Regions from separate parts of the Ewingella sp. C233 genome, predicted to be linked through region 1. Evidence: predicted binding sites of a transcription regulator. Region 1 holds the regulator's gene; each other region holds the start of a gene.

What was found. Region 1 encodes PurR, which represses purine synthesis genes. Its sites were predicted from a motif close to CANGCAAACGTTTGCNTG; they were not measured.
Region 2: a site for PurR is predicted at 5,913-5,930, ahead of ACZRKO_RS03540 (amino acid aminotransferase). Genes of this name have one in related genera too.
Region 3: a site for PurR is predicted at 2,568-2,585, ahead of purL (phosphoribosylformylglycinamidine synthase). Genes of this name have one in related genera too.

What each region holds. Positions count from the first base shown of each region.
Region 1 covers NZ_JBUZRI010000001.1:1,790,281-1,801,049, reverse strand. The annotation lists gene ACZRKO_RS08145 (riboflavin synthase subunit alpha) at 1-409, shown strand, start outside; gene cfa (cyclopropane fatty acyl phospholipid synthase) at 491-1,642, opposite strand; gene punC (purine nucleoside transporter PunC) at 2,012-3,220, opposite strand; gene punR (DNA-binding transcriptional activator PunR) at 3,391-4,296, shown strand; gene purR (HTH-type transcriptional repressor PurR) at 4,348-5,373, opposite strand; gene cydH (cytochrome bd-I oxidase subunit CydH) at 5,523-5,798, shown strand; gene ACZRKO_RS08115 (C40 family peptidase) at 5,979-6,827, opposite strand; gene ACZRKO_RS08110 (Grx4 family monothiol glutaredoxin) at 7,314-7,667, shown strand; gene rnt (ribonuclease T) at 7,779-8,489, opposite strand; gene gloA (lactoylglutathione lyase) at 8,572-8,979, opposite strand; gene nemA (N-ethylmaleimide reductase) at 9,124-10,215, opposite strand; gene ACZRKO_RS08090 (TetR/AcrR family transcriptional regulator) at 10,347-10,769, opposite strand, start outside.
Region 2 covers NZ_JBUZRI010000001.1:764,137-774,905, forward strand. The annotation lists gene mukB (chromosome partition protein MukB) at 1-1,023, shown strand, start outside; gene ldtD (L,D-transpeptidase) at 1,294-3,144, shown strand; gene ACZRKO_RS03530 (peptidoglycan L,D-endopeptidase MepK) at 3,324-3,872, shown strand; gene ACZRKO_RS03535 (MBL fold metallo-hydrolase) at 3,924-4,571, shown strand; gene ACZRKO_RS03540 (amino acid aminotransferase) at 4,656-5,846, opposite strand; gene ompC (porin OmpC) at 6,082-7,227, opposite strand; gene asnS (asparagine--tRNA ligase) at 7,530-8,930, opposite strand; gene pncB (nicotinate phosphoribosyltransferase) at 9,215-10,420, opposite strand; gene ACZRKO_RS03560 (MFS transporter) at 10,744-10,769, opposite strand, start outside.
Region 3 covers NZ_JBUZRI010000001.1:88,139-98,907, reverse strand. The annotation lists gene purL (phosphoribosylformylglycinamidine synthase) at 1-2,471, opposite strand, end outside; gene mltF (membrane-bound lytic murein transglycosylase MltF) at 2,751-4,217, shown strand; gene tadA (tRNA adenosine(34) deaminase TadA) at 4,220-4,759, opposite strand; gene yiaY (L-threonine dehydrogenase) at 5,046-6,197, shown strand; gene yfhb (phosphatidylglycerophosphatase C) at 6,266-6,904, opposite strand; gene ACZRKO_RS00480 (PTS transporter subunit EIIC) at 6,909-8,273, opposite strand; gene murQ (N-acetylmuramic acid 6-phosphate etherase) at 8,312-9,205, opposite strand; gene ACZRKO_RS00470 (MurR/RpiR family transcriptional regulator) at 9,349-10,197, shown strand; gene ACZRKO_RS00465 (YfhL family 4Fe-4S dicluster ferredoxin) at 10,299-10,553, shown strand; gene acpS (holo-ACP synthase) at 10,576-10,769, opposite strand, start outside.

The DNA of each region.
Region 1 (10,769 bases):
TCTGGAACGCGCTGCCCGTTTTGATGACGAAATTGGCGGGCACCTGATGTCCGGGCACATTATATGTACGGCAGAAGTGGCAAAAATTCTTACATCAGAAAATAACCGCCAAATCTGGTTCCGTATGCCACATGAAGATTTGATGAAATATGTATTACATAAAGGGTTCATCGGCATCGATGGAATTAGCCTCACCGTGGGAGAGGTAACCAAAACCCGTTTCTGTGTGCATCTGATCCCCGAAACTTTGCAGCGAACCACTCTGGGAGCCAAGCGTTTGGGCGATAAAATAAATATTGAAATCGATCCGCAAACGCAGGCCATTGTCGATACGGTCGAGCGCGTGTTAGCCAGCCGTGAAGCGGCCATCGCCACCGCTCAGGCAATGGTTGAGCAGCAAGAGAAATAGACCTTCAGGATTTTACACCGCGTAAAAACAAAAGCCGGGCAGAAGACTGTCCGGCTTTTTTATGTCGATATCGCTGTTGTATTAACGCGGTACGCGAATTCCACCTTCCACACCCTGCGGGCTGAACAATACCTGCCACAACTGAATATCGCGGGCGCGGAAAGCACCGGCACAGGCATTCAGATAGTACGTGAACATGCGCTCGAAGCGGTCCGAGTATTTATCCGCCAATGTCGGCCATGCCTGCAGGAAACGCTCCAGCCACGCCATCAGGGTGCGGTCATAGTCCGCGCCAATATTGTGCCAGTCTTCCATTACAAACAGGGATTCGGTCGTCTGCGCGATCTGTTTGATAGAGGGCAAACAGCCATTAGGGAAGATATATTTATCGATCCAAGGATCGACGCTTAAATCCGATTTATTCGAGCCAATGGTATGAAGCAGGAACAAACCGTCTGGCTTGATATTGCGTTTTACTACGTCGAAGTAAGTCTGGTAATTCTTCGGCCCGACATGCTCAAACATCCCTACCGAAACAATCCGGTCAAACTGATCATTCAGATCGCGATAATCTTGCAGCAAAATGGTCACATCGAGATCTTTACAGCGATCCTGAGCCATTTTTTGCTGCTCAGCCGAAATCGTCACGCCGACGACGCTGACGCCGTAATGTTTGGCGGCGTATTCCGACAGACCACCCCAACCGCAACCAATATCCAGCAAGCGCAGGCCAGGTTTTAGTTGCAGCTTATCGCAAATCATTTTTAATTTTGCTTCCTGAGCCTGCTCAAGCGTTATTGCGTCTTTCCAGTAGGCACAAGAATATTGCATATAAGGGTCAAGCATCAGACTGAAGAGGTCATTTCCCAGGTCATAATGCTCTTTGCCTACAATCCAGGCGCGTTTTTTGGATTGAAGATTGGTAAGCCGGGCGGCTGCGATGCGGAGTGTGTCTTTAAAATGTCGGGGAAGTTTACTTTCAAGACCGGCATTCAGGACGCGCTGGAAGAAAATATCCAGTCGTTCGCATTCCCACCAGCCATCCATGTAACTTTCGCCCAGGCCCAAAGAGCCTTCCTGTAAAACGCGCTTAAAAAAATCAGGGTTTTTGACTTTAATGTCGAAAGGGCGGGTGCCGTTGATCTGTACATCTGCCATTCCCAACATTTCATTGACGATGCGATACCACTGATTGTCCTGAATACTCAGATCTTCTACACACGATGAACTCATAGCTTCTCCATCACTTTCTCTTCTGACTTATTAACCTGCCGGAAAAAAACCAAAGCAATTTATGCAGGTCATTATGAGAACAGACGGTTAATCCGCCTTGTCTGATATGCGACTATGAACAGAGGAAATCAGAAGAACACCCGTAACCTGGGCGGTATGGGGTGAAAAATCCTTTTTTATAAAACGTGACGCAGTGCCCGCGCACGAAAGTTACTTGTGATAAAAGCTTAGTATAAATGTTATTTTTAGAGGTTTTATTGAGTATAAACTCGCCTGCGCGCATTCTCAATAACAAATAGCGCGCGGCGATTATGTTTTTTAAGTGACTGTCACGTAAGGGTATTATGACGATTAGGTAGTATGATTCCGTTAACCGCGAGCCAGTTCCTCTTTGTCTGCCACTTTCACTGCATCATTCTGTTTTGCACTCTTTTTTACCATCACAAAACCCAGCGCAACCAGTACCAGCGTTCCTAACATAACCGTTACCGTGGCCAGCAAAGGCCGGGCAATGAATGCCGAGACCAACAGGCTGGTAAAAAAGCACAAACCTAATTGTAGTGTATTTTGCAACGCAGCGGCCTTCCCTGTATTAGCAGGAAATGGCATAAGTGCGTTCGCGACAACAATTGGATAACAAGCACCGTTCACCAGCGCCATTAGACAAAACGGGATTAGTAAGGTGGTCAGCGTTGCGCTGGTAAGCGTTGCCACCAGATAAAGTCCCACGACACTCAGTGCGTAACCGGCCAGCAGCCACGGGAGAATACGGTTACCGTCAATCTTGTTAATCAACATGCGGCAACCAAACCCCCCCACAAGGAAAGCGATAGTCTGAGGAACATAACTCAGGCCGATAACGCCTGGCGTATAACCCATGTCACTGAGTATAAAAGGTGAGCCCGTCAGCCAGGCAAAAAATCCGGCAGAACATGCGCCGTAAATCATGACGTTACCGCTGAATACAGGCGATGCCAGCAGTTTGAAAAAACCGATGCGGTTGGTTTTAGGATGACCCGCCGTTTTTTTAGTTTCCTGAATACGGAGTGAGCAAATTAACAGCAGAACGCCAATCGCCAAGAGCAGGGCGAAGATAGCTTCCCAATCGAAGTGATTTAAGACCCAGGCGCCTAGCAAGGGTGCCAGCGCAGGCGATAACGCCACCAACGGCATGATGGTGGCGAAAGTTCGTTTGGCGACGTCCGCAGAGTAACGGTCAACGACCAGCGCCTGCCAGCTGACGGCAGCAGCACATACGCCAATGGCCTGCAGGAAACGCAATGCCAGCAGCAAATAGATGTTCTGTACCCAGATCATTCCCAGACAGCCCAGTGCGAAAAGCGTCAGACCGGCAATAAGCACAGGTCTGCGGCCGAGCTTGTCTGACAGCGGCCCCCACAGCAATTGTCCGATAGCGAATCCGCCGAGAAAAATACTCAGGCTGGCGCTGATCATTCCCGGACTAGTCATCAGGCTGATTTGCATTGCGCTAAACGCAGGAAGGTACATATCTGTCGCTAAAAAGCCGAGCATGCTCAGGCCAGCCAGATACAGCATAAATCCAAAGGAGGGTTTCATGATTTTCTCTTTTTATTGGCGATGTTTGTTATGCGAAAAATTATTGAACAGCGGCACAACGTGCAGGAAGTCTCAGGCGCGAAGTGTAAAGGTTTGGCTTACCGCTTGTGAAACGCTAATATTTGCAATCTTGTATCAAAAAAATTGAAAGCAGGTGGGGAGACTGGGCGATGTGGTCAGAATATTCTTTAGAAGTGGTCGATGCCGTGGCGCGTACCGGCAGTTTCAGTGCGGCGGCACAAGAGCTGCATCGTGTTCCGTCTGCGGTAAGCTACACCGTTCGCCAACTGGAGCAATGGCTGGCAGTACCGCTGTTTGAAAGGCGTCATCGGGATGTAGAGTTGACCGCCGCCGGTCAGGTTTTTGTCGAAGAGGCTCGGTTGCTTATCAAAAAAATGATAGCGACACGGCGTCAGTGTCAGCAGGTGGCGAATGGCTGGCGTGGGCAACTCAATGTAGCGGTAGACCGCATTGTGAAACCGGAAAGGTCGCGGCGTCTGGTTACCGATTTCTACCGGGCATTCCCCGATACGGAACTGATCATCCATTCCGAGGTGTTCAACGGCGTGTGGGACGCGCTGGTGGATGGCCGTGCGGATGTCGCCATCGGCGCAACACGCGCTGTGCCCACCGGCGGGCGTTTTAGTTTCAGGGATATGGGGTTTATGGACTGGCACTGTGTGGTCAGCCCTGACCATCCGCTGGCGGCGCTCACTGTGCCATTAGTGGATGAACAGCTGCGTGCCTATCCGGCACTTTGTATCGAAGATACGTCGCGCAACTTACCTAAGCGTGATACCTGGACGCTAAACAATCAGCGACGTCTGGTTGTTCCCGACTGGACCTGCGCCATAGACTGCCTGTGTGAAGGACTGTGCGTGGGGATGATGCCCGTGCATCTGGTCGAAGACTGGATATCACATCAAAAATTGAGTGTGCTGACGCTGGCTGCCGCATTTCCCGAAAGCGCCTGCTGCCTGACCTGGGATCAGAGTAACCAGTCTCCGGCGCTGGCGTGGCTTCTGGATTATCTGGGCGATACCCCTACGCTGAATCAGGAGTGGTTACGCAACTAAAAACGCCTGCAAATGTGCAGGCGTTCGTGTTATGGCTTTCGGACTACGCTGTTAACGGCGATAGTCGCGGTAAGGACCATCGGCTACCGAGCGGCGTTCAACCAGTTTCGGGTGGACTTCAATGGTCTGTGACTCCTCACGTTTGCTGATAATGCGATCCAGCAGCATGGTGAATGCCATCTCACCCAGGCGCTCTTTGGGCTGGTGGATTGTCGTCAGTGCAGGGGAGAAGTAACGGGCGTTGCGTACGTTATCATAGCCGATCACCGAAATATCCTGCGGCACCCGCAGACCCATTTCATCAGCGGCACAAATAGCCCCCATCGCCATGACGTCACCGCCGCAGAAGACGGCCGTCGGGCGCTGTTTCTGCATCAAAATTTTATGCATCGCCTGATAGCCTGACTCGGGTTCAAAATCACCCTGAACGACCCATTCTTCGCGCAGCGGGATGTTGGCTTCCGTCATGGCTTTGAGGAAACCCTGGAAGCGGCCGCCACCGGTGTTACGAGCCAGTTGCCCCGGGATCACACCGATATCGCGATGACCGCGTTCAATCAGATAGCGCCCGGCCATATACCCACCTTCAAAGGCATTATCGATGATACTGTCGGTGAAGTTTTTACGTGCTTCGCCCCAATCCATCACCACCATCGGGATCGCTCGGTATTCTTCGAGCATGTCGAGCAATGCATCGGGATATTCCGCGCACATGACCAACAGACCATCGACGCGTTTTTGCGCCAGCATGGCCAGATAGGCCTGCTGTTTATCAAGATTATTATGCGAATTACACAAAATCAGTGTGTAGCCTTTGGCGAAACAGCTGTTTTCTACTGCCTCGATCACTTCGGCAAAATAGGGCGCTTCGCTGGATGTTGCCAGTAATCCGATAGATTTTGTATTGTTGACCTTGAGGCTACGGGCCACCGCGCTGGGAGAGTAGTGCAGCTCTTTTATCGCTGTCTGCACGGCGGCTTTAGTTTCTTCGGCGACGAAACGTGTTTTATTGATGACGTGCGACACGGTTGTGGTGGAAACGCCAGCCCGCTTTGCGACATCTTTTATCGTTGCCATGAAAAGAATGACTCCTGTCTGACGTGCTTTAGCACGTTAGCATTATGTTAATCGTTTGCCTGCGTGGATCTGACTGCTGGAAAAGAGATGAGCAGTGAAATCGTTGGTGGGTTTTTCAGAGCACAACAACTGTCTGAAAGAACATCGGAATGAATCGACCCGCACGCAGTGTGGTAACCGCGAATTTTCTCTTATATCTTGGTAAAGGGGAAGTAAAAAGTCTTCGTAACGCAGGGAATGATCACGGGATTTTAAAACAAAACTATGAGAAAATGCGTTGGCACACAAACTGTATGGCTTATAAAAAGGCCACATTTGATCCAGAAGGGGTTTTAATGGATACCAATCTGAAATTTGCTCTCATTACTGTGGTTGGCGCACTGGCAATGATTATGGCTTTCAGTTTTACCGCAGTGATGCACTGATCCTTTTTTACCTTCATTCGCTGAGGGTAAAAAGATCAGAAAAAAGGGCGATTCCTTTTACAGGTGTCGCCCTTTTCAATTCTTTGTTTTGCATCGTTCGCAAAATACTGTCTTAGCGACTGATTGTTTCATAAACGTTTCGTTAAATGCTATTCATCGCTGATTAGCGGTACTGCGGACTTAACGAATCGTTTTAGGCGTCATCACTCGACGCGCGCCAACATAGTGATCTTGCCAGTAATCTTCACCCAGTGAGGTGATTTTGATCTCTTCACCTGTACGGGGGGACTGAATAAATTTACCGTTTCCTACATAGACACCAACATGATCTGCTGCGCCGCGGTTATTGATTCTGAAGAAGACTAAGTCGCCGCTCTCCAGCTCACCGCGTTTAACTGGCGCCGCGTCCCGAAGGTGGTACATTTCGTTAGCGGTGCGTGGCATTTTGATACGAATCAGGTCTTTATATGCGTAATACACTAAACCACTGCAATCGAAACCGGTATTGGGAGAAGTGCCTCCCCAGCGATAAGGTTTGCCGACCTGATGCATTAGCTTGGTCATCGCGGTCTGCTGCGCATGTTGATAACGTTTTTTATGCGCGGCACTCAAAGCAATCGGTTTGGTGTCTTTCGCGAGTCCGTCTTTTGATTTTCGATGGCGACCGTAGGCTTTTTTACTATTTTTACTGGTCTCATTTTTCGCAATCGTTCGGCTTTCTTTCTTCGCTGTCATCTTGCTGTGGGTCACTTTGGCCGTTTTCTTTTCAGAATGTTCGTTGCGAACCCGCTTGGTGCTGGTGACTTTTTTGGTTTCTTTAACTTTTGCTTTTTGTTCTTTAACTGGCTCTGATTTTGATTTTTTACTGGTTCGGGCAACGGTTTTTCGCTTTCGTCTCTCATCAGGTTTTGCCTGACTGACGTGGCTTTTCCGCTGATCGGCAGCAACGTTAGTTTGTGGCGAAGCATGCGCCAGATTCAGAAACAGCTGGGTAAAGAACAGCACGGAAAGCGTAAACAATAAACGCATGGCGTCGTTACCAATATTGGCCCAAGGTTAAACATCAGAGATGTCAGAGTATTGCCCAAAAGAAGCAGACAAAACAGCACGAATTGCTTCGATTCTAGATCATATTGTGAGAAAAAGTTAATAGCATTTTAAATGCTGTAAAAATGGTCATTTTCAGTTCTAAAAACCATCTTTTATCAGAGAGTTAAAAATGTGCTCTGACCAGCTCAGCTCAGTCACAAGAGAGTTAAACTCAACGATCAAAAATGTTATTCTGAATGAATGTTTATTATTGCGAGCCATCAGACAGTTTGATTAAAAAGTAATGACGTAAACGCATGAATGAAAGCTGGGGTGGAAAGACCCTGCAAAAAATGGCGTTTTTATCCAAAGCCCGCCATCGTTACAATAGACGCTAAGCGACAAGTGGCGCGCATTTCCAGACAGTGCCCTGCGCATCAATGAGTAATGACAGTGACAGCCAGTTTTGGCTTGAGGAAGCAATAAATGACCACGACCACTATCGAAAAAATCCAGAAGCAGGTTTCCGAAAACCCAATCCTTCTGTACATGAAAGGCTCACCGAAGTTGCCTAGCTGTGGTTTCTCCGCTCAGGCTGTGCAGGCGCTTTCAGCCTGTGGCGAACGTTTTGCCTATGTTGATATTCTGCAAAATCCGGATATCCGTGCTGAAATGCCGAAATATGCAAACTGGCCAACCTTCCCGCAATTATGGGTAGACGGTGAGTTGGTTGGCGGTTGTGACATCATCATTGAGATGTATCAACGTGGTGAGTTGCAGACGCTGATCAAAGAAACTGCTGAGAAGTACAAATCTTCTGAAGAGCAGCAACCCGAGTAATATCAGCGCGTCTGGCTCTGTATCAGGCAATCTCTGAAACGGGTAAATAAAAAGAGCGACCTCAATGAGTCGCTCTTTTTTTCTGAATTTTGGGGACAACACCGTCAGCGTTTACGCATCGTTTTCTTGCGTTTGCGCTTTTTCATCATCTGAGTTGATCGGCAACGGCCAGCCGCCCAGGCGTTTCCAGCGGTTTACCAGTTCACAGAATAACTCTGCAGTCTGCTCTGTATCATACAGTGCAGAATGCGCCTGGCTGCTGTCAAACGCCATGCCTGCGCTGATGCAGGCTTTAGCCAGTACAGTCTGACCAAGCACTAAACCGCTCAGTGCCGCGGTGTCGAAAGTGGCAAAGGGGTGAAACGGGTTGCGTTTCAAGCCTGCGCGTTCTGCGGCCGCCATCAAAAAGCTGTGATCAAAATTGGCGTTGTGCGCAACGATAATGGCGCGACTGCAGTTTTGTTCTTTCATTCCTTTACGAATGACTTTGAAAATTTCATGCAGCGCATCATATTCGCTCACGGCACCGCGAAGCGGATTAGTGGGGTCGATGCCGTTGAAGGCCAGTGCTTCCGGTACCAGAATTGAGCCTTCAAAGGGCTCAACGTGAAAATGCACCGTCTCGTCGGTTTTTAGCCAGCCATCTTCATCCATTTTCAGGGTGATCGCGGCAATTTCCAGCAGTGCATCGGTCTTGGCGTTAAATCCAGCCGTTTCTACGTCGATAACCACGGGGTAAAAACCACGGAAACGGCCTCTCAGGGCGTTAATGTCACTATTGTCGGCCATCAGTTTCTTATCTTCATCGAATTCAGCGCGCATTATGGCAAATTTTTAATGGAGATGCAGGAGTATAGGGGCAGAAAAAAGGGCGCCTTTGCGCCCTTCATGATGTGAGGGGACATTAATTCCCCAGGCCCTGGCCTGCATGTTTAGATTCGATCAGTTCGATTTTATAACCATCAGGATCTTCAACGAAAGCGATGATGGTGGCGCCGCCTTTGACCGGACCGGCTTCACGGGTCACGTTACCGCCCGCTTTACGAATGTCTTCGCAAGTTTGTGCCACGTTATCCACGCCCAGTGCAATATGCCCGTAGGCTGTACCGAGGTCGTAGCTGTGAACATCCCAGTTGTAGGTCAGTTCGATCACGGCACCTTCGCTTTCATCAGTGTATCCCACGAACGCGAGGGAGTATTTGTATTCGGTATTTTCGCTGGTACGCAGCAGACGCATACCTAAAACATCAGTATAGAAATTGATTGAACGTTGCAGGTCGCCGACGCGAAGCATGGTATGAAGTAAGCGCATAATTTCCTCTGATTGCAGGGATAAGTAATAAATAACAGACTAACTGATTGTCACCGGACAGGCAAAAAAACGCGGCAGCCGGAGGGCAACGGCTGCCGCATCTTCAGGTATCAAAACATACCCTGTTAATTGATAACGCTAATCTTACAGCGTTGGGTAGTCGGTGTAGCCCTGAGCGCCGCCGCCGTAGAATGTGTCCGCTTTTGGCTCATTCAGTGACGCGTGATTTTTCAGGCGCTCAACCAGGTCCGGGTTGGCAATGTAGCTGCGGCCAAAGGCCACGGCATCGATATAACCTTTTTCGATCAGCTCTTCGCCTTTTTCAGCGGTATAAGCACCGGCGCCAACAATCACACCCTGATAGTGCGCACGGATTGCCGCACGGAAAGCTTCTGAGTAAGGCTTGCCACCGGCCCAGTCTGGCTCAGAAATATGCAGGTATGCCAGTTTGCGGTTATTTAGCTCATCAAGCAGATACAGCGCGGCTTCTTCCTGATCTTCACCATTATCCAGACCATTGAACGGGCCGAGCGGGGAAATGCGGATACCCACGCGGTCTGCGCCAATTTCAGCGATGGAGGCATCAACCACTTCCAGTGTCAGACGGGTACGGTTCTCGATGCTACCGCCGTAGGCGTCGGTACGCACGTTTGAAGCTGGCGCCATGAACTGGTGCAGCAGGTAGCCGTGTGCCGCATGGATCTCGATATAGTCGAAGTCAGCTTCGCGGGAGTTGGCTGCCGCCAGGCGGAAATCGTTGATGATGCCCGGGATTTCACTCAGCTCGAGTGCGCGCGGGGTAGGGCAGTCTTCACGGACCGCGTTACCCTGCGCATCACGCAGGCTGGTACGGGTGTTTGGATTGATGGCTGACGCAGAAACAGGAGTCTGACCGTCCGGTTGCACGCTGTTGTGTGAAATGCGTCCGGTGTGCCACAACTGCACCGCGATGTGACCTTCTTTTTGATGAACACCGGCAACGATTTTCTTCCATGCCGCCGTTTGTTCTGGCGTATGTAAGCCAGGCGCGCCCGCATAACCCTTAGCCTGGAAAGAGACCTGGGTCGCTTCAGTGATGATAAGGCCAGCACTGTGGCGCTGTGCATAATATTCGCCCATCAGCGGGGTTGGAATATCGCCAGGCTCAATGCTGCGCAGACGGGTCAGAGGAGCCATAAATACGCGATTCGGTAAGGTTTTATTACCGACAACAATCGGGGAGAAAAGCTTGGTCATGTTCTAAAACTCCTGGTTAATAGACTGGTCGGTCTGATTATGAAAAAAATGTGTAACCAAACTAACGCGTCATATTAGGGTTTGGATTTGTAAATAATGAGCAATTCATCAACAACATTTTGAAAATATATTCAGCGCGTTGCTTCTGGTGGCTGCAATAACATTTCAACGCTTTCCAGTGCTGCCGCCAGCGGCGTTACGGAGCGCTTAATTTTTGCCAGCAGCGAAGCACCTAGCCAGAGTGAATACAGCGTTGCCGCTGCCACAGCCGGGGATACCGGTACCGTCAGTGAACCTTCGGCGATACCTTTTTCAATAGCATCTTTCAGGCGGTTAATCACCTGCGCAGAACCTTGTTCGAGTACGTGACGCATTGGCTCGGACAGATCGCTGACTTCCGCGGACAGTTTGACCGACAGGCATGCGTTATGGCACTCACTGCCGCAGAAATTGGTAATGTTCTGGGCATAGTAGCTCAGGATATGGTGACGCTGATCGCCCTGAGTCTGTCCAAAAAGCTGCTGCAAATGTGCATCATAATGTTCGAAATAACG
Region 2 (10,769 bases), 1.0 Mb from region 1:
GGTGATGAACTGCGTTCAATGTCGGATAAATCCCTCGGGGCCTTGCGTCTGGCGGTGGCCGATAACGAACACCTGCGTGATGTACTGCGTCTGTCCGAAGATCCGAAGCGTCCGGAACGTAAAATTCAGTTCTATATTGCGGTCTATCAGCATCTTCGTGAGCGTATCCGTCAGGATATTATCCGCACGGATGATCCGGTTGAAGCCATCGAACAGATGGAAATTGAACTTGGGCGTCTGACCGAAGAACTGACCGCGCGCGAACAGCAACTGGCGCTCAGTTCAAAAAGTGTGGCAAACATTATTCGCAAAACGATTCAGCGTGAGCAGAACCGTATTCGCCAACTGAACCAGGGCCTGCAAGCCGTGGCCTTCGGTCAGGTGAAGAGCGTGCGGCTTAACGTTAACGTGCGTGAAGCTCATGCCGGTTTGCTTGATGTTTTGTCCGAACAACAGGAACAGCACCAAGACCTGTTCAGCAGCAACCGTCTGACCTTCTCGGAAGCGCTGGCAAAACTTTACCAGCGTTTGAATCCGCAAATCGATATGGGGCAGCGAACGCCGCAAACCATCGGCGAAGAGCTGCTCGACTACCGCAACTATCTTGAAATGGAAGTGGAAGTTAACCGTGGTTCTGACGGCTGGTTGCGTGCAGAGAGCGGGGCGCTGTCAACCGGTGAGGCTATCGGTACCGGGATGTCAATTCTGGTCATGGTAGTTCAGAGCTGGGAGGAAGAGTCGAGCCGTATGCGCGGCAAAGACATCTCCCCATGCCGTCTGCTGTTCCTCGATGAAGCCGCGCGTCTGGATGCTAAATCTATCGCCACGCTGTTCGAACTCTGCGATCGCTTACAGATGCAGCTTATCATCGCTGCCCCTGAAAACATCAGTCCTGAGAAAGGCACCACTTATAAACTGGTCCGCAAAGTGTTCAACAACCACGAACATGTACACGTCGTCGGTTTACGTGGTTTCGCCGCCGAGCAACCCGTGATTGCTAATGCAGAAGCGGAAAGCTCCTGATTTATCTGCTGCACAATTGTTAAAAATAAAAGTCGTCCTCGGACGACTTTTATTTTTTGAGTAAATAAACATCAGTCATGTTGGGTGAGGTAATAATCCCACTGACAATGCTTTATTAAACGTCTCCGCTAGCATAGAGTCTTCTCAGCTCGCGGGGCGCTATTGTGTTGAGATCCCGCGCAAAAATGGAATTCTCTTTTATACTTAAACCACGAGTTGTTTGCTTAAATTCGAGCACTTTAATTTGGGCATTGTAACGGGAGGCAAGGGATGATGTTTATGGGTCAAGGGTCTCTCAGATTTCTGGTCGCCAGTTGTCTTATCGCTATGGGGCTGGCGCCTGTAAGTGCGGCATTTGCAGCGGTACCAACGCTGCCCGTTCGTTCTGCGACGCTCTCCAGTGTTCAGAGCCTTAGCCAGCTGCAGGCTGAGCTGCCAGCAAATGTTAAACCTCTTTATATCTCTTCTCTTGCGACGCTATACGCTGCAAATCACATGCAACCTATGTGGCAGGACAGGGACGCGGTTCACCAATTCCAGCAACAACTCGCGGAGCTGGCTATTTCAGGTGTGCAGCCACAATTCACGCAGTGGGTGAAATGGCTGACCGATCCGCAAGTCACCGGAATGGCGCGTGATATTGTTTTGTCGGATGCCATGCTGGGGTATTTGCAATTTGTCAGTGGGGTTGAAGCCAATGGTGACAACTGGCTGTACAGTGAAAAACCTTACAAGATGACCACGCCACCGCTGACAGTGATAAATCAGTGGCAGCTGGCCCTGCGTAAAGGCACCACTGCCGGATATATGGCGACACTTGAGCCTCTGCATCCTTTATATCCAAAAATGCATACAGCGTTAAAAGCCATGCTGGCTGATAACCGTCCATGGCCTCAGGTGACGAATGCATCCAGTCTGCGTCCCGGACAGATCAGTGATGATATCCCGGCGTTACGCGAAATTTTAAACCGTAGTGGCATGATGAATGTTGTTCCGGCTGAAGCGAAACCACCGCAGCCTACGGATGAAACGATTGCTAAAGATGGTCCGGGAGCTGCGGCTAACGATGATTTGTCGGTTGATGAGTCGGCGGATAAATCCGCGCCAGCATCGCCGGTTGTCAGCCCTGCCGCAACGTCGGTGACAGACGTACTTCCTACCGTTGAAACCACCGGTCAGCCTGCGGCAATAGTCCCTGTGGCGGTGGCAGATAATGTTTATTCGCCTGAGCTGGTTGAAGCAGTGAAACGCTTTCAGAAATGGCAGGGGCTTGAGCCTGATGGCGTCATTGGTATGCGTACCCGTGAGTGGCTTAATGCTTCTCCTCGTTTGCGCGCCACCTTGTTTGCGCTGAATATTCAACGTTTGCGTATTCTGCCAGGTAACGTCAATACCGGTATCATGGTGAATATTCCAAACTATCAATTGACCTATTATCTCAATGGCAGTGAGGTGTTGACGTCGCGGGTGATCGTCGGTCGCCCAAGCCGTAAAACACCGCTGATGAGCAGTGCGCTGAATAACGTGGTGGTGAACCCGCCGTGGAATGTTCCGACGACGCTGGTGCGGGAAGATATTGTGCCGAAAGCGATGCGTGACAACGGGTATTTCCAGAAGCATGGTTATACGGTGCTGGCTGGATGGAATAATGATGCAGAAGTCGTTGACCCTTCGATGATCGACTGGAGTGTGGTGACACCAAACCATTTCCCTTACCGGATCCGTCAGGCACCTGGCGCGAGTAACTCACTTGGCCGCTATAAATTCAATATGCCAAGCTCGGATGCGATTTATCTGCATGACACGCCAAATCATGGTTTGTTCCAGAAAGATATTCGCGCGCTGAGTTCTGGCTGTGTCCGTGTTAATAAGGCCTCTGAACTGGCCAATATGCTGTTACAGGATGCTGGCTGGAATGACACTCGGATCTCCTCAACGTTGCAAGGCGGAAGTACAACATTTGTGCCGATTCGTCATCATATACCGGTAAAACTGTTTTATCTGACAGCCTGGGTGGCTGAAGATGGTAAGCCACAGTTCCGTACAGATATTTACAATTACGACTCGCCAGTGCGATCTGGTGCGCAAATTTTGTCGAAAGCCCAACTTTTGCTGCAATAAATGCAGCAAAACTAAAACGATAGCGGTCAAAATATTTGGCCTGATAACGGGCGTGGCCGCGACGGCATGCCCGTTTTGCTTTATGGGTGGGTTGACTCACTGAAATAAGGCAGCTAAGGTTCGGAACGGTACAACATTTGTATCTATTTTTGACTCTCTTATCGGGTAGTACACTGTTCATGGATCAAATCGACAAACATCGCCGTAAATGGCTGGCACTGGGTAGCGCCGCTATGGGTATCGCACTCCTTCCGGGACGTGCTTTTGCCACTCTTTCCACACCTCGTCCGCGTATTTTAGTGGTTAATAACTTAAATACCGGTGAAACCCTTAAAACAGAGTTTTTTGATGGAAAGCGTTACAACAAGGATGAATTGGCCAGATTGAATCATCTGTTCAGAGACTATCGGGCAGAGAAAGTAAAGAGTATCGATCCGGCACTCTTCGATCATCTTTACCGCCTGCAAATCATGCTGGCAACCAATAAACCGGTTCAGTTGATCTCAGGTTACCGAACACTGGCAACCAATAACAGTATGCGCAGACCCGGCAGTGGCGTTGCCAAAGACAGCTATCATACGAAAGGTCAGGCGATGGATTTTCACATCGAAGGCATTGAGTTGAGTAATATCCGCAAAGCCGCGTTAAAAATGAAGATGGGTGGTGTAGGATATTATCCACGAAGTAACTTTGTGCATATCGACACGGGTCCGGCAAGAACCTGGTGATATGCGTAATTTGCGGTTTATCCTCTGTGAGATAAACCGCTGTGGAGCCTTATGAAATACCATCTTATTCCTGTCACGGCCTTCAGCCAGAACTGCTCTGTTATCTGGTGCAGCAAAACCCTCCAGGCGGCGATTGTTGACCCCGGTGGCGAAGCTGAAAAAATCATCGCTGAAGTGGCTGCTCTCGGCGTTACCGTGAGCCAGATACTTCTTACGCATGGTCATCTGGATCACGTGGGTGCCGCTGCACAGGTTGCCAAACACTTTAATGCACCGATTATCGGGCCACAGAAAGAAGATCTGTTTTTGCTGGAATCCCTGCCAACACAAAGTCGGATGTTTGGTTTAGAAGATTGCTCGCCGCTGACGCCGGATACCTGGCTGGAAGAAGGCGATGAGGTCAGCGTGGGTGAAGAGCGTCTTACCGTTCTGCATTGCCCCGGTCACACGCCGGGACACATCGTCTTTATTAATGAGAAGAGTCGTCTGGCTGTGTCCGGTGACGTTATCTTCCGTGGTGGGGTTGGCCGCAGTGATTTCCCGCGGGGTGACCATCAGGCATTGATTCATTCCATCAAAACCAAACTGTTGCCGTTGGGCGATGATATGGCGTTCATTCCGGGCCATGGGCCAATGTCAGATATCGGGCATGAACGTAAAACTAATCCGTTTTTACAAGATGAACTGCCGGTCTGGTAAGTTGCTTCTCTAAATACAGAACGCGATAAATGCAGAAACCAGTCAGTTTACCTGACTGGTTTTTTTTACATAATTATAAATCGATTACAGAACGGCGACGATGGCTTCGCACAGTGGCGCCATGTTGTCGAGAGTAATGCCGGCAACGTTAATACGACCCGAGTTAACCGCATACACACCGAACTCATCACGCAGACGCAGAACCTGATCTTTGGTCAGCCCGCTGAATGAGAACATACCGTTCTGATTAATAATGAAGCTGAAATCCTGCTGTGCACCTTTTTCCTGCAAGGTGGTGACAAACAACTGACGCATACGGTGAATACGCTGACGCATGTCGCTCAGCTCTTGTTCCCAAATTGCACGCAGTGCTTCATTACCCAGAATCGTAGCGACAACCGCAGCACCGTGAGACGGTGGATTGGAGTAGTTGGCACGGATAACAGATTTAACCTGACTGAAAGCGCGGTCAGCTGTTTCGGCATCCGCTGCCACGATAGTACAGGCGCCTACGCGTTCGTTGTACAGGCCAAAGTTCTTCGAGTAAGAGCTGGCAACCAGGAATTCCGCATGTTTGGCCGCAAAAATACGAAGACCCTGGGCATCCTCTTCCAGGCCTTTGGCAAAGCCCTGATAGGCGAAGTCAAACAGTGGCAACCAGCCTTTAGCGACGGACAATTCGGCCAGTTGCGCCCACTGCGCTTCAGTAGGATCGATACCGGTCGGGTTATGACAGCAGCCGTGGAACAGCACAACGTCACCGGCCTGTGCTTCGCTCAGGCTTTTCAACATGCCATCGAAGTCCAGCGCGTGGTTTGCTGCGTCGTAGTAATTGTATTCCACCACTTCCAGACCGGAGGCGTTGAATACGCCTTTATGGTTAGGCCAGCTTGGATTACTCACCCACACGCGTTTAGCGCTGGTCTGGGTTGCGATAAAATCTGCTGCGATACGCAGGCCGCCTGTGCCTCCCGGTGTTTGTGCCGTGCGTGCGCGTTTGTCGGCGATGATAGCGCTGTCTTTGCCGAACAGCAGTTCCTGAGTACAACGTGCAAAATCAGGCAGCCCGTCAATGCTCAGGTAAGTTTTGGTGGTTTCGTTTTCCAGCAAATATTGCTCGGCTTTCTTCACGCTGGTCAGAACCGGAGTTTTACCCGTTTCGTCTTTATAAACACCGATCCCAAGATTGATTTTATCCTGGCGAGCGTCAGCGCGGAAAAGATCAGAAAGACCGAGAATAGGATCAGCAGGTGCAGCAGTGATTTTTTCAAACATAGGGAAGACTTCCATGGCCTGATATGTAGCAGAAAGAGGGCATCAGGTTACCGCCTGAAAGTGGGTTTGCCAACCGTTTGCGGTAAAAAGAAAGCGGAGTTGTGAAGCGGGCTTCGAGATTAATAATTTTGATAATAGAAAAGAGTTCAAAAGTCTTAAAAAGCAAAAGGCAGAGCCTAAGCCCTGCCTTTCAGTTCACTCAGGATGCACCCGAAAGTGCATCGTTTAAGCGAAATTAGAACTGGTATTGCAAGCCAACGCCAACAACGTTGTCGGTGCTTGTACCGGCAGCTTTGGTGTAGTCGTTGTCGTCCAGCAGGTTGATTTTGTAGTCAACATAGGTGGACATGTTTTTATTGAAGTAGTAGTAGGTACCCACTTCGATGTATTTAACCAAGTCTGCATCGCCGCCAGCAAAGGTGCCGTTTGAACCGGTAACGGAATTCAGGTCCTTACCTTTAGATTGCAAGTAAGCGATAGATGGACGCAGGCCGAAATCGAACTGGTACTGAGCAACAACTTCGAAGTTCTGAGTTTTGTTAGCAACTTGGTTGTCACCACCGTAAGCGGTAGTGTTACGGGATTCACCGTAGAAGGTAGCCAGGTACACGTTGTTAGCGTCGTATTTCGCGCCAAATGCATACTGTTCTGCTTTGTTACCCTGCGCGCTGTTTGCCTGAGTTTTCTGGTCAACAGTACGGTTAGAGTTAGCGTAAGCACCGGTCAGGCTAACACCTGAGTTGCCGATTGCATAAGCTACAGAGGTACCAACGCCGTCACCGTTCTGGGTGATGATTGAGCTGTTTGGAACGTTGCCGCCGATTTCTGTATTACGGTCGTTCTCGTTTTTGCCCTGATATTGGAGAGCGAAGCTCAGGCCATCAACCAGACCGAAGAAGTTGCTGTTACGGTAAGTAGCCAGACCATTTGAACGACCAACCATGAAGTTGTCGTTGGTTTGGTACATGGTGTCATCGCCGAATACTGGCAATTGGTCAGTATAAGACATTACGTCGTAAATCACGCCGTAGTTACGACCGTAGTCGAATGAACCCCAGTCGCCGAATTTCAGGCCAGCGAAGCCCAGACGAGTTTTGTTACCTGCGTCACCCTGTGCTTCAGCATGGTTAGCCTGAACGTTGTATTCCCACTGGCCGTAACCGGTCAGTTGGTCAGTAATTTGAGTTTCGCCTTTGAAGCCGAAACGAACGTAAGTCTGGTCACCATCGCTGCCATTGTCATCAGAGAACTGGTGGCGTGCGTCAACTTTACCGTACAGGTCCAGTTTGTTGCCGTCTTTGTTATAAACTTCAGCTGCGTTTGCTGCACCAGCAGCCAACAGCGCTGGAATTACTACTGCAAGAATATTGCGCTTCATCATTTATTATTACCCTCATTGGTTTTATTTGGACACCTGCCACTGCCGTCAATAATTCTTAAGGGAACTATTGTTGAGAGTTTGGTGTCTCCTGTGTCTGAACGCAGTGTTCCATCCGAGGGCTGCTTAATCTACAGCGAAAATGCTACCAAACTCCTAAACTTGTTTCAGTGAGAAAGAATGTATTACAAAATGTAATTTCTTGGGAACTTTGTGACAGGGATCTACCTTTAAAAATGACTAAGGCCAGCTGAGCTGGCCTTAGTTTTGTAACTAAAATGTTATATGGAAAATATTTTAGTTAATTAGAAGGTTGCGTTACGTGGTGTACGTGGGAAGGGGATGACGTCCCGCACGTTTTGCACACCGGTCACATAAGCGACCAGGCGTTCGAAGCCCAAGCCGAAACCGGAGTGTGGCACGGTGCCGTAGCGGCGAAGGTCGCGATACCACCAGTAATCTTCTTTATTCAGGCCCATTTCTTCCAGACGAGCATCCAGCACATCCAGGCGCTCTTCACGTTGTGACCCCCCGATAATCTCACCAATACCCGGTGCCAGCACATCCATCGCAGCGACAGTTTTCCCGTCATCATTCATTCGCATGTAGAATGCTTTGATATCTTTAGGGTAATTTTTAACCACTACCGGTGCTTTAAAATGCTGCTCTGCGAGGTATCGTTCGTGTTCAGAAGATAAATCAACACCCCAAGACACAGGATTCTCGAATGTCTGTCCGCAATTCATCAGTATTTCTACTGCATCGGTATAGTCGACCTGGGCGAAATCTGATGTTACAAAACGCTGCAGGCGGGAAACAGCATCTTTGTCTACGCGTTCGGCAAAAAACGCCATATCATCTGCTCTTTCGTCCAGAACCGCCTGGAAAACATATTTCAACATGCTTTCCGCGAGTGTGGCGATGTCGTCCAGAGTGGCAAACGCCACTTCCGGTTCAACCATCCAGAATTCAGCTAAATGGCGGCTGGTGTTGGAGTTTTCTGCGCGGAAGGTCGGGCCGAAGGTGTACACCTTAGAAAGTGCGCACGCATAGGTTTCACCGTTCAACTGGCCTGAAACGGTCAGGAAAGCTTCTTTACCAAAGAAGTCTTCGCTGAAATCCACTTCGCCTTTATCAGTACGCGGCAAGTTTTGGAAGTCCAGCGTCGATACGCGGAACATCTCGCCAGCGCCTTCGGTATCCGATGCGGTGATAAGTGGCGTCGATACCCAGAAATAGCCGTTTTCATGATAGAAACGGTGGATCGCCTGCGACAGGGTGTTGCGCACGCGCGCAACTGCACCAATCAGATTGGTACGTGGGCGCAGGTGAGCGACTTCACGCAGATATTCGATTGAGTGACGTTTTGCGGCCATCGGGTAGGTATCCGGATCATCAACCCAACCCACGACTTTGATGGCTGTCGCTTGCAGCTCAAAACTCTGGCCTTCGCCTGGTGAGGCGACAACCGTACCGGTCACTTCAATGGAACAACCGGTGGTCAGGCGCAGAACCTCATCCTGATAATTGGGAAGAGAATTATTCACAACGGCCTGTAACGGATTAAAGCAGGAGCCGTCATAAACGGCGATGAAGGAGATACCAGCTTTAGAATCTCTCCGGGTACGCACCCAACCGCGTACGGTGACTTCACTGTCAACCGCAGAACGGCCTTGCAGTACGTCGACTACAGGCACAACGCTCATAGATTTCTCTCTTTCTTATATATTCAGATGTTGATTGAGAACTAACGGACACCCACAAAAAGGGATTTTGCTATGTTACTTAGCCTTTCTCAGGACACAAGCAGAAATCACTGCCTCCGGACAACATTTATATGAGCAGCGCCAGATAACGGATTTTCCATCGTCGTGTTGGATAAGCCGGGCGCTAATATGAATAACATCTATATAAAAGAAGAAAAAGGCTAAGGGGGCAAATCAGGGGAGGGGATAAACGTCTGCAGTGTTTTCCACCACAGACGTCAGGTTCAGGACGCTTTCTTGACCAGCGGCAGGTCAAAGGCTTTTCGCAGGGCTTTGACGAAGGCTTTATCCTGACAGATAGTTTTACCCGGACTGTCAGATAATTTCGCTACCGGTTTACCGTTGCACTGCACCAGCTTGATCACAATGTTCAGCGGTTTGACCCCGGGAATATTGCAGGTCAGGCGCGTACCAATGCCGAACACCAGATTTACGCGGGTGTGGAAATGGCGATACAGATGCAGCGCTTTGTCCAGATCCAGATTGTCTGAGAAGACCAGCGTTTTGCTCATCGGGTCGATACCCAGCTTCTGATAATGCGCGATGGCTTTTTCGCCCCATTCAACCGGATCCCCGGAATCATGACGCAAACCTTCATAAGCGTTGGCAAATTTCGGGCCGAAATCCCGCAGGAAAGCATCCATCGTAATGCAGTCGGTCAGGGCGATACCTAACTGATCGGGATATTCGTCCAGCCATGCCTGCAATGCAGCCCGCTGACTGTTGGCTAAAACCGGGCTGATTTGCTGATGCGCCTGGAACCACTCATGCGCCTGTGTTCCTACTGGCGAAAGCTGCAATTTATGGGCGATATCATAGTTGCTGGTGCCGACCAGATAAGGGAATTCGGCTTTCAGCGTGCTGACAATTGCCTGTTGAACTTCACCGGAGAAACGGCGGCGTGTACCGAAGTCCATCAGGCGGAAGCGGGAAATATCAATATCGGCCGCTTCTTTTTTAAAGCGCGCCAGATTCTTGCGCAACTGATCGACTGCCATTTGTGCGGTGACCTGCGGCGAACGGTGGCGATGCACCACTTCACTGATCACGGCAAGTAGCGGCACTTCCCACATGATCACCTCGCGCCAAGGCCCGGAAATGCGCACGTGCAAATGGCCGTCGCGGTCAGAGACGACAACGTGTTCAGGGTTATAGCGGAAAGTCTTCAGCCAGTTGAGGTAATCGGCGCTGAAGAACGGCAGACCAGAAAGATAAGCGAACTCATCGTCTGTCAGAGCCAGCTGGCTCATCATCTCGATTTGCTGGCGAATTTCGCTGGCGTATTCGCCGAGCAGCTCGTCGCCACGGCAGCGGAACTCAGCCACCACGCTTATATTATGGTAGCGATGGAAGACCGCTTGCTGCATGTGAAGCTTGTAGGCATCGGTATCTAACAGCGAAGTCAAAATCGGGGAGGCGTATGAAGTCATAGCGCGTTTACAGCATCCTCGTCAGAAAAGGTTGGCTGGCAAAAACCTGTACATTATTGATAAAGGTCATTCGCATTAATCCAACCATTCCAGATAAAAAAGCATTCTGGATAAAACAGCAAAGTCTGTGAAGTATACCGTAATATCCTGCGAAAGAACCCTCATCACATCATAATTGTCGGCGAGGGGTCTAGGATTAAATGTGCGCAAAGCGACACAAAGGCTCTTTGTGTTAACTCTTTTGCAAGATGAAATGCGGTGTGACTTCACATTTATGCAACATACAAGGGCCGGGCGCCTGCTCTTGCGCCCGGCTGGCAGAGTTAAATACTTTCCAAATTGATGCCAC
Region 3 (10,769 bases), 1.7 Mb from region 1:
TCGCCCTTATCGGTCCGCAATTGCGGCGTCACCGTGCTGCGGACATCTTCCACGCGGGCAAACGCGGTGATCACCAGTGACAATGGCGAGGTCATCTCACGTTGTTCGTTGCCTTCCTGCCAGCGGGTTTTCATCGACATGGAGTCTTTGCCGACGGGAATGGTGATACCCAGAGCAGGGCAGAGTTCTTCACCGACAGCTTTTACTGCGGCGTAGAGACCGGCATCTTCACCCGGATGGCCCGCTGCAGACATCCAGTTAGCAGACAGCTTCACGCGCTTCAGGTTGCCTATTTCGACAGCAGCCAAGTTCGTCAGCGCTTCGCCCACGGCCATGCGGCCTGATGCGGCAAAATCCAGCAAAGCGATAGGCGCACGCTCACCGAGTGACATGGCTTCACCATGGTAGCTGTCGAGGCTGGCGGTGGTAACCGCACAGTCAGCTACTGGAATTTGCCACGGGCCGACCATCTGGTCGCGCGCAACCATACCGGTGACCGTACGGTCGCCGATGGTGATGAGGAAGGTTTTTTCCGCCACGGCTGGCAGATGCATAACGCGTTTCACGGCTTCGGTCAGCTGAATATTTTCGGCATTCAGGCTGTCACCCACGGCTTTGAGCGTGGTGACGTCGCGGGTCATCTTCGGTGTTTTACCCAGCAGCACATCCAGAGGCATGTCGATCGGCTGGTTGTTGAAGTGGCTGTCTTCGAGGGAAAGGTGCATCTCCTCGGTGGCTTCACCGATAACGGCATAAGGTGCACGCTCACGCTGACAAATGGCGTCAAATTGCGCCAACTGGGCCGGGGAAACCGCCAACACGTAGCGCTCCTGCGATTCGTTACACCAGACTTCCAGCGGACTCATGCCCGGCTCGTCGTTCAGAATGTCACGCAGCTGGAAGCGGCCACCGCGGTTACCATCGCTCACCAGTTCTGGCATCGCGTTGGACAAACCGCCCGCGCCGACGTCATGAATAAACAAAATCGGGTTGGCTTCACCCAGCTCCCAGCAACGGTCAATCACTTCCTGACAGCGCCGTTCCATTTCCGGGTTATCGCGCTGTACTGAGGCAAAATCCAGATCGGCGTCTGACTGACCCGAGGCCATGGAAGAAGCAGCGCCGCCGCCCAGACCGATGTTCATCGCCGGGCCACCGAGTACAATCAGTTTGGCGCCAACGGTGATCTCACCTTTCTGCACGTGGTCAGCACGAATGTTGCCGATACCGCCTGCCAGCATGATCGGTTTGTGGTAACCGCGCAGTTCAGGGCCGTTGTGGCTGTTGACGTTCTCTTCGTAAGTACGGAAGTAGCCCAGCAGCGCCGGACGACCAAATTCGTTGTTAAAGGCTGCACCGCCTAACGGGCCGTCGGTCATGATCTCCAGCGCGGTCACGATGCGGTCCGGTTTGCCGAAGTTCTCTTCCCACGGCTGTTCGAAGCCCGGAATACGCAGGTTGGAGACAGAGAAGCCCACCAGCCCGGCTTTCGGTTTAGCACCGCGTCCGGTCGCGCCTTCATCACGGATTTCACCGCCAGAGCCGGTCGCCGCGCCCGGCCACGGAGAGATCGCCGTCGGGTGGTTATGGGTTTCAACCTTCATCAGGATATGCGCCTGCTCCTGATGGAAGTCATAAAGACCATCTGCCGCATTGGCATAAAAGCGCCCCACCTGCGAGCCTTCCATCACGGCGGCGTTATCTTTATAAGCAGACAGCACGTGGTCTGGCGTCTGTTCAAAGGTATTTTTGATCATCTTGAACAGCGACTTAGGCTGCTCCTGACCGTCGATTACCCAGTCAGCGTTAAAAATTTTATGCCGGCAGTGTTCGGAATTGGCCTGCGCGAACATATATAGCTCAATGTCTGTCGGGTTGCGCCCCAGCGACGTAAAAGCGTCCATCAGGTAATCAATTTCATCCGGTGCCAGTGCCAGACCCAGTTTGGTATTGGCGGCTTCGAGCGCGCCGCGACCTTCGCCGAGAATATCGACGTGCTGCACCGGAGCAGGCTGATGTTGGGCAAACAGCGCCTGTGCTTCTTCGAGGCTTTCAAACCGGGTTTCCATCATGCGGTCGTGCAGCAACGCGCCTAACTGCGCCCACTGTTCGTCGGTCAGCGTGGGGGCCTGAACGTAAAAAGCCAGACCGCGCTCGAGGCGTAATACCTGCGACAGACCGCAGTTGTGCGCAATGTCAGTGGCTTTGGAAGACCAAGGAGAGATGGTGCCCGGACGTGGTGTCACCAGCAATAAGCGACCGGCGGGAGCGTGTTCAGCGAGAGAGGGACCGTATTTGAGAAGGCGTTGTAATTTGTTTTGTTCGTCCGGGCTCAGCGGGGCGCTGACGTCGGCAAAGTGTACATATTCGGCGTAAATATCACTGACCGGAAGACGGGCATCCTGACAGCGGGACAATAACTTATTAATACGAAAAGCCGACAAAGCAGGCGAACCACGCAGTATTTCCATAATCACAGATCTCTCGTCTTCGAAGCAACTGACCACAGTGCTTCATTGGGCGCAACAGGGGGAAAACGCGGGCTATTATAAAGAAACCCTGAGCCCGACGAAACCGTTTGCGTCAGGAATATTCACATTAACTATTAAGCTTACTCATCGGGTGGTTATTATGAATAAAGTTGCAGCCTGCCGTTTTGTTGAGCAAAATGCGTCGGCACTGGGAATATAACCATAGAAATGAAAGAGCCTGAGCTCAATAAAATAATAGCGCCGCAGAGAGATAACTATTTGACGCGCATAAAATTAAACTACTTTCTGGTCGGTCTTGCTGCCCTGTTGCTGGCGTTGGCTTTATGGCCAACGATCCCATGGCATCGGGGTGAAGGCGACCAACTGGAACAGATAAAATCCCGTGGAGAATTACGCGTGAGCACGCTTAATTCTCCACTGACTTTTTTCAGCAACCCCGACGGCAGCGCCGGGTTTGACTACGAACTGGCTAAACGCTTTGCTGACTATCTTGGCGTAACGCTGGTGATGTCGTCTCATGACAACATCTCATCAATGTTTAATGACCTCGACAACAACAAAGCCGACATGCTGGCATCGGGTCTTATCTACAATACAGAGCGCCTGAAAAACTACCGTACAGGGCCTGAGTATTATTCGGTGTCACAACAATTGTTGTACCGCCAGGGATCGGTGCGCCCGAAATCCCTGGCCGATATCAAAGGATCGCTGGTCGTCTCTTCCGGTACGGCACACATCGTGGCGCTTCAGGCTGCCAGCAAAAAATACCCTGCGTTAACCTGGGCCGAAACCGACAAACTCTCGCCGAGTGACTTACTGCAACAAGTCGCCGAAGGAAAACTCGACTATACGTTGGGCGATTCTGTAACCGTGGCGTTGATGCAGCGAGTCTATCCGCGCTTAGCCGTGGCGTTTAACGTCACCGCCGACGAGCCGGTTACCTGGTATTTCAGCAAGAAACCTGACGATGACAGCCTGTATGCCGCCATGCTGGATTTCTTTAGCCAGATTTCCGAAGACGGTACGCTGGAAAAGTTGGAAGAGAAATACCTCGGGCACGTGGGGGAATTTGACTACGTCGATACCCGCACTTTCCTCAAAGCGATCGACACGACCCTGCCCGCGCTGCAACCGCTGTTTGAGAAGTACGCCGGTGATATCGACTGGCGGCTGCTGGCGGCGATCTCCTATCAGGAATCTCATTGGGATCCGCTGGCGACATCCCCGACCGGCGTGCGCGGCATGATGATGCTCACCCGGGCAACCGCCTCAGGTCTGGATGTTGATGACCGCACGGACGCCGAGCAGAGTATTCAGGGCGGCGCACTGTATCTGTCTCGCCTGATGGACAAAATGCCGGAAACGATCCCCAAAGATGAACGGATCTGGTTTGCGCTGGCCGCTTACAATATGGGTTACGGTCACATGCTGGATGCCCGCAAACTCACGGCTGATCAGAAAGGCAACCCTGACAGCTGGCTGGATGTGAAACAGCGCTTGCCGATGCTAAACCAGAAGCGCTATTTCAGCCGGACTACCTATGGCTATGCGCGCGGAACGCAGGCCTATAAGTACGTCGAAAACATCCGCCGCTATCAGTTAAGTCTGGTGGGGTATCTGATGGAAAAAGAGAAAAAACAGGCGCAGGAAGCGGCGTTGCAGGCTCAGTTAGGCGCCGGTTACCCGGCGGTGAGTGTGGCGCAGGCACTGGCACCTGCGCATTAACGTCAGGGTTTGTCGTCAGGCTCTTCGGCGGCGCGCTGCGCCTGTTTAAGGGCTTTGTGCTGACTGCGGCGGTAACGGAAAAACGCACTCAGCATGGCCGAACAGTCATCTGCCAGAATGCCGGACGTGCTCTGCACCTGATGATTCATCCCCGGATGGCCTAAGATATCCAACAGTGAACCTGCGGCACCGGTTTTAACGTCCGCCGCACCGTAAACCACCCGGCGAATACGGCTGTGAATCATGGCACCCGCACACATCACGCAGGGCTCCAGCGTCACATACAGGGTGGCGTCCAGCAGCCGGTAGTTTTGTACTTTCTGCCCGCCCTGACGCAGCGCCATGATTTCAGCGTGAGCGGTAGGATCATGATGGCCGATGGGCCGGTTCCAGCCCTCGCCAATCACCTGATTGTCGAGCACCAGCACGGCTCCCACCGGGACTTCACCCTCTTCCTGCGCCTTAAGGGCAAGATTCAATGCGTGACGCATCCAATCTTCATCGCTGTATTGCTCTGCCACTTTCACCTCATACCCATTCATTCAGCCGTTATTATACCTAAGGCCGCGCAGGCAACCCAACTTCCGCCACAGGTAATTTCACGCAGAAAAATACAGTAAAAATACTAAATAATTCCCACGAAAACCATTTCTTCCCTTCAGGTTTCGATTAATCATAAATGGTTGGAAATACCAGTTATGTACATGATATTTATAATTTTATTCCTCATGTCAATATTGTAATTCTTGCTTCAGATCATTTTAGGATGTCGGCAAAAAACTTAAGGTTAATGCATATATCATTACAACAGACGGCAGGAATGACACTATGGCTACCTCAACTTTCTTCATCCCATCAGTAAATGTCATCGGTACCGGCGCATTACAAGAAATGGCCAATGCCATCACTCAACATGGCTTTCATCACGCACTGATCGTCACTGATAGAGTGCTGTTTGATATCGGCGTAGTTAAACAGGTGCAAGATTTACTGGCGCAAAGTGATGTACAAAGCAGCGTCTACCACGGTACTCACCCAAATCCGACTACCCGCAACGTGCGTGAAGGTCTGGAGATTCTTAAACAGCATGCATGTGATTGTGTTATCTCTCTCGGCGGCGGCTCTCCGCACGACTGCGCCAAAGGTATTGCGTTACTGGCAACCAACGGCGGTAAAATTGAGGATTACGAAGGGCTGGACCGCTCAGGCAAGCTTCAACTTCCGCTGATTTCCATCAATACCACCGCCGGCACTGCCTCTGAAATGACCCGTTTTTGCATCATTACCGATGAAGAACGTCATATCAAAATGGCAATTGTCGACAAGAATGTTACGCCACTGATGTCGGTGAATGACCCCCATCTGATGGCAGGAATGCCTAAAGGGTTGACCGCCGCGACAGGTATGGACGCCCTGACCCACGCCATTGAGGCCTATATGTCCAGCGCGGCCAATCCCATCACCGATGCCTGCGCACTAAAAGCGGTAACAATGGTCACCGACTCCCTACGTGACGCGGTCAATGACGGCGGCAACATGCAGGCGCGGGAGAATATGGCATACGCACAGTTCCTTGCTGGAATGGCCTTTAACAATGCGTCACTGGGATATGTTCACGCGATGGCCCACCAACTCGGGGGGTTCTACAACCTGCCCCATGGTGTCTGTAATGCAGTGCTATTGCCTTTTGTTCAGGAATATAATGCCCGTGTCGCCAGTCCACGCCTGAAAGAGATTGCCGCAGCAATGCACCTTGATGTCGCAAATATGGATGATAAAGAGGGTGCGAAGGCCTGTATCGGCGCGATTCGCCAACTGGCACGGGACATCGGCATTCCAGCAGGGTTACGTGACCTGAAGGTGAAAGAAGAAGATTTCAACACGCTGGCTACCAATGCGCTGAACGATGCCTGTGCGCTGACTAATCCGATTCAGGGAAGCCATCAGGACGTCGTAAATATTTTCAAAGCCGCAATGTAGAATGTCTGAAACCCAGGCAATAAAAAAGCAGGACGGATCACCCGGCCTGCTTTTTTTACAACAAACGGTTACTCAAGCTGTTGCAACTCACCGTGTTTGCTGACGCGAAAACGATGTTCGCAAAAGAACAACAGCGGGTTGTCCTGTTTGCTGTCGCTGTAGCCGCTGTAGAGTTTTAACGGCGAACCAATGCGCTGTTCCAACTGAGCCACTTTCTCTTCCCCCAGGCAGCGTAAAGGCAGTATCCATCCCCCTTTCCCCCTTTCCATCCGGCTTCCTACCAGGCGCACCTTTGGCAGGAAAGATGAGGCGTTATATACCTGCTGCACCAGATTTTCCGGCGAACCGGTGATCAGCCACACTTCAGCATCGTGGTTTTCAATGTAGTCACGCAAGCGCATCTGCACCACGGGAAAGGCCACCACTTTCTGGCGAAACCAGTTAACAAAGCGCAATTCGAGATCTTTAAGTTTGGCTTCGCTGTGACCAAAAGTGATCGACCACAGCAATAAGCTCATCGGCCAACGCGTCGCCCGCCCCTGTACCAGCATTCCAAGGCCGACCACCGGTAACATGGGTATCACCAGCAGCAGGTTTTGCGGCATCCGCCACAACAGAAACCGCATAAAGGTGCCAAACATATCCTGCTGGTGAAGCGTGCCATCCAGGTCAAAAAATACTACTCGTCGATCCGCCGTCGCACTCAATGCGTTACTCCTCGGGATCGTTGAACCCCATCATCCAGGTGAAAATAAATCCGGCTATTACGGTAATCAATATCCCCGCCAGGTACAACATCACTTTTCCAGAGACAATGGTCAGCGCCAGCGGCAAACCGGAGATCCCAAAGGTGATCACCGTGGCGACCTTCCAGTAACAGATTAGCGCACCACCTACTGCGCCGCCTAAACAGGCGCCAATAAATGGCCGCCCAAGCGGTAAGGTGACGCCGAAAATCAGCGGTTCACCGATGCCGAGGATCCCTACCGGCAGCGCACCTTTTATCACTTTTTTCAGGCGCGGATTGTGGGTTTTCATGTAGACGGCAATCGCCGCCCCCACCTGCCCGACCCCTGCCATCGCTAAAATAGGCAGCAGTGGATTCGAACCATGCGCCTGGATCAGTTCGACGTGAATAGGCACCAACCCCTGATGTAACCCCGACAGCACCAGCGGCAGGAAGAATCCGGCCAGGAGCGCCCCCACCACCAGGCCGCCTTTATCTATTGCCATATTCACGCCGTGCGCGATGGCGTCCGAAATAACGCCGCCTAACGGCTGAAGAATGACAATCGCCAGCGTCGCCGTCACCAGCGTGGTGATCAGCGGATTGAGGATCAATTCGACAGACTCCGGCAACCACTGACGCAGGCGTTTTTCCAGCCAGCACATCAGGGCGACGACGAATAACACGGCGATCACCCCGCCACGGCCCGGTTGCAGGGTTTCACCAAACAGGGTGATTTGCGCCAGTGCCGGGCTGGAAAGGATCCCCGCCATTACGCCGCCCATCGCCTGTGAGCCACCGAAGACCCGCGCAGCATTCACACCGACCAGAATATTCATGATGGCAAATACGGCACCGCCGAAGATCGCCAGCAGGCCCAGAATATTGGGGTAATCAAGCGCCAGTGAACCGGCGATGTCAGGCCGCTTCAGCAGATTAATAATGCCCATGATCAGACCCGAGGCGATAAACGCCGGGATCAGCGGAATGAAAACATTGGCAAGCTGACGCAGCGCGCCACTCATCGGTGCGGAATATTTCGCTTTGGCTTGGGCTTTATTGCGGGAAATGGCATCGGACGGCGGGGGATTTTCTCCGCCCACCAGTAACGCACGTATAGCATCGACCACTTTGGCCGCCGCGCCGGGGCCAACAATAAACTGATGCTGTTCCCCCTGTTTGATGTAACCCTTGATGCCCGTCAGGGTTTGAATCCCCGTCAGATCCAGTTTCTGCTCATCAAAGACTTCAACCCGCACGCGGGTCATGCAGTTTTCCAGCTTGCTGATATTGCTTTCACCACCCACGCGTTGCAGGATTTGCGTTGCCAGAAGCTGCGTTTTATCCATTGCCGTCGCCATGCCCATTCCCCTATGTCAGTGAAGCATTACCCCGCCAGCGCCGCGCGCAGGAAGCCGTGGTGCGTCGCCAGCCGCTGTATAGCCTCTTCGGCGCTGATCTGACTGAGCAGCATCAGAATGGCCGGTTTAACTTCAAATTCAGTTTGTGCCAGAGCCGCTTCAGCGTCAGCACGGGCGGCACCGGTGGCTTCAACCACAATGCGGCAGGCGCGATCCACCAGTTTGATGTTGGTGGCTTTCACATCCACCATCAGGTTCTGATACACCTTGCCGGTTTTCACCATCGCGCCGGTGGAAATCATATTCAGCACCAGTTTTTGCGCGGTCCCCGATTTCATACGGGTCGAACCCGTCAGCGCTTCAGGTCCGACGACAGGAGAAATCGCGACTTTGGCTTCGAATGCAATGGGGGAATCTGGGTTACAGGAGATAGCTACCGTGGCGCAGCCAAGTTCACTGGCATAACGCAGTGCGCCGATAACGTAAGGCGTGCGTCCCGATGCCGCGAGACCGACCACGGTATCGGCTATGGTGAGCTGAATATTCTTCAAATCTTCAACGCCCAGCGCTTCGCTATCTTCCGCACCTTCGACCGCTTTAAGCAGCGCGCCGGGGCCACCGGCAATCAGACCAATCACCATGCCGTGCGGCACGCCGAACGTCGGCGGGCACTCAGAGGCGTCCAGCACACCCAGACGTCCGCTGGTGCCTGCCCCTAAATAGATAAGTCGTCCGCCCGCTTTAAAAGAAGCGGCCGCCATGTCCACAGCCTGTGCTACCTGCGGTAAAACAGCATGAATGGCTTCGGGGACTTTGCCGTCTTCATGGTTGAAAGCGGCCACCATCTCCAGTGTCGACATCTCGTCGAGACCCATTGTTGCCGGATTACGGCTTTCAGAAACCAGGGATCCTAAGTTCATAACGTTACCTCGTGAATTTTTAATTCATAAATATGATTAGATATTTGAATATTTTATTCTTAAAGGCGAGAAATATTTGCTACTTTAGATAACATAATTGTTAATTCGTGATGTGCGCAGGTACCGGGGCGAGGAACTAAAAAATGAGCAGCATGATCCGCATCCGCCAGATCTATCCCACACTGGCGCAAAACGACCGCAGGCTGGCGGATTTTCTGCTGGAGCATCCTGAGCAGGCACGGCATCTGAGTTCACAAAAACTCGCGGAGCTGGCGGGGGTGAGCCAGTCAGGGGTAGTGAAATTTGCCCAGAAGCTCGGGTACAAAGGTTTTCCCGCGCTGAAGCTGGCCATGAGTGAAGCACTGGCATTGCCGCAAAAAGAGCTGGCCGTTACCGTACATAACCAGATTATCAGCACCGACAGCTTACAAGTGGTTGGCGAGAAACTTCTGGCGGAGAAACAGTCCGCACTGCGCGCCACGCTGGATATCAACAGCGAGCAGCGGCTGCAACAGGCGCTGGCGATGTTATCTGGAGCACGAAAAATTATCCTTACCGGCATCGGTGCATCAGGTCTGGTCGCGAAAGATCTGGCCTATAAGCTGCTGAAAATCGGGCTGACGGCGATTGCAGAATCGGATACCCATGTGTTGCTGGCGACGGTTCAGGCACTGTCGGATGAAGACTTACTGCTGGCAATTTCGTTTAGCGGTGAGCGGCGGGAGATCAATCTGGCAGCCGACGTTGCGCGTCAAAGCGGGGCCAAAGTGCTGGCACTGACCGGCTTCTCCCCCAACGCACTCCAGCAACTGGCCGATCACTGCCTCTACACGGTTGCGGAATTACCGGCGACGCGCGGTGCGGCGGTTTCAGCCACCACAGCGCAATACTCACTCACCGACCTGCTTTTTATGGCTCTGATTCAGCAAGATACGGTCCATGCTCCGGAAAGAATCAAACATAGCGAAGAGTTGGTGAAAAAGCTGGTTTGATCGGGATCATTTCGGGGCGGGATAGACGACGAGCAAAGGCAACGCAGAGGTCAAACCTGCTATACTGCGCGCCCGGATTATTGCTGAAAACGAGAGAGATTATGGCCCTGCTTATCACACACAAATGCATCAATTGCGATATGTGCGAGCCGGAATGCCCGAATCAGGCGATCTCGATGGGCGCTGAGATTTATGAGATTGACAGTGACCGCTGCACCGAGTGCGTCGGCCATTATGATAAGCCGACCTGCCAGAGCGTCTGCCCGATCGATAACACGATTATCATCGATCCGCAGCACAGTGAATCCAACGAGCAGTTATGGGATAAGTTCGTTGTACTGCATCACGCCGTTTGATTACACAGCGTGATGCGGTTCATTAGTTCTCAATAATGACTGTAGCGCACGCATAACGCCGTTCATCGGCCAGCGTAACGTGTACCGCTTTCACGCCTAACTCGGCCGCCATTTCAGCGGCGCGATCGTGGAATATCAAACCGGGTTTCCCCAGCGGATCGTTAACCACTTCGAACTGTTCAAATGCCAGACCGTTGCGAATACCCGTTCCCAGTG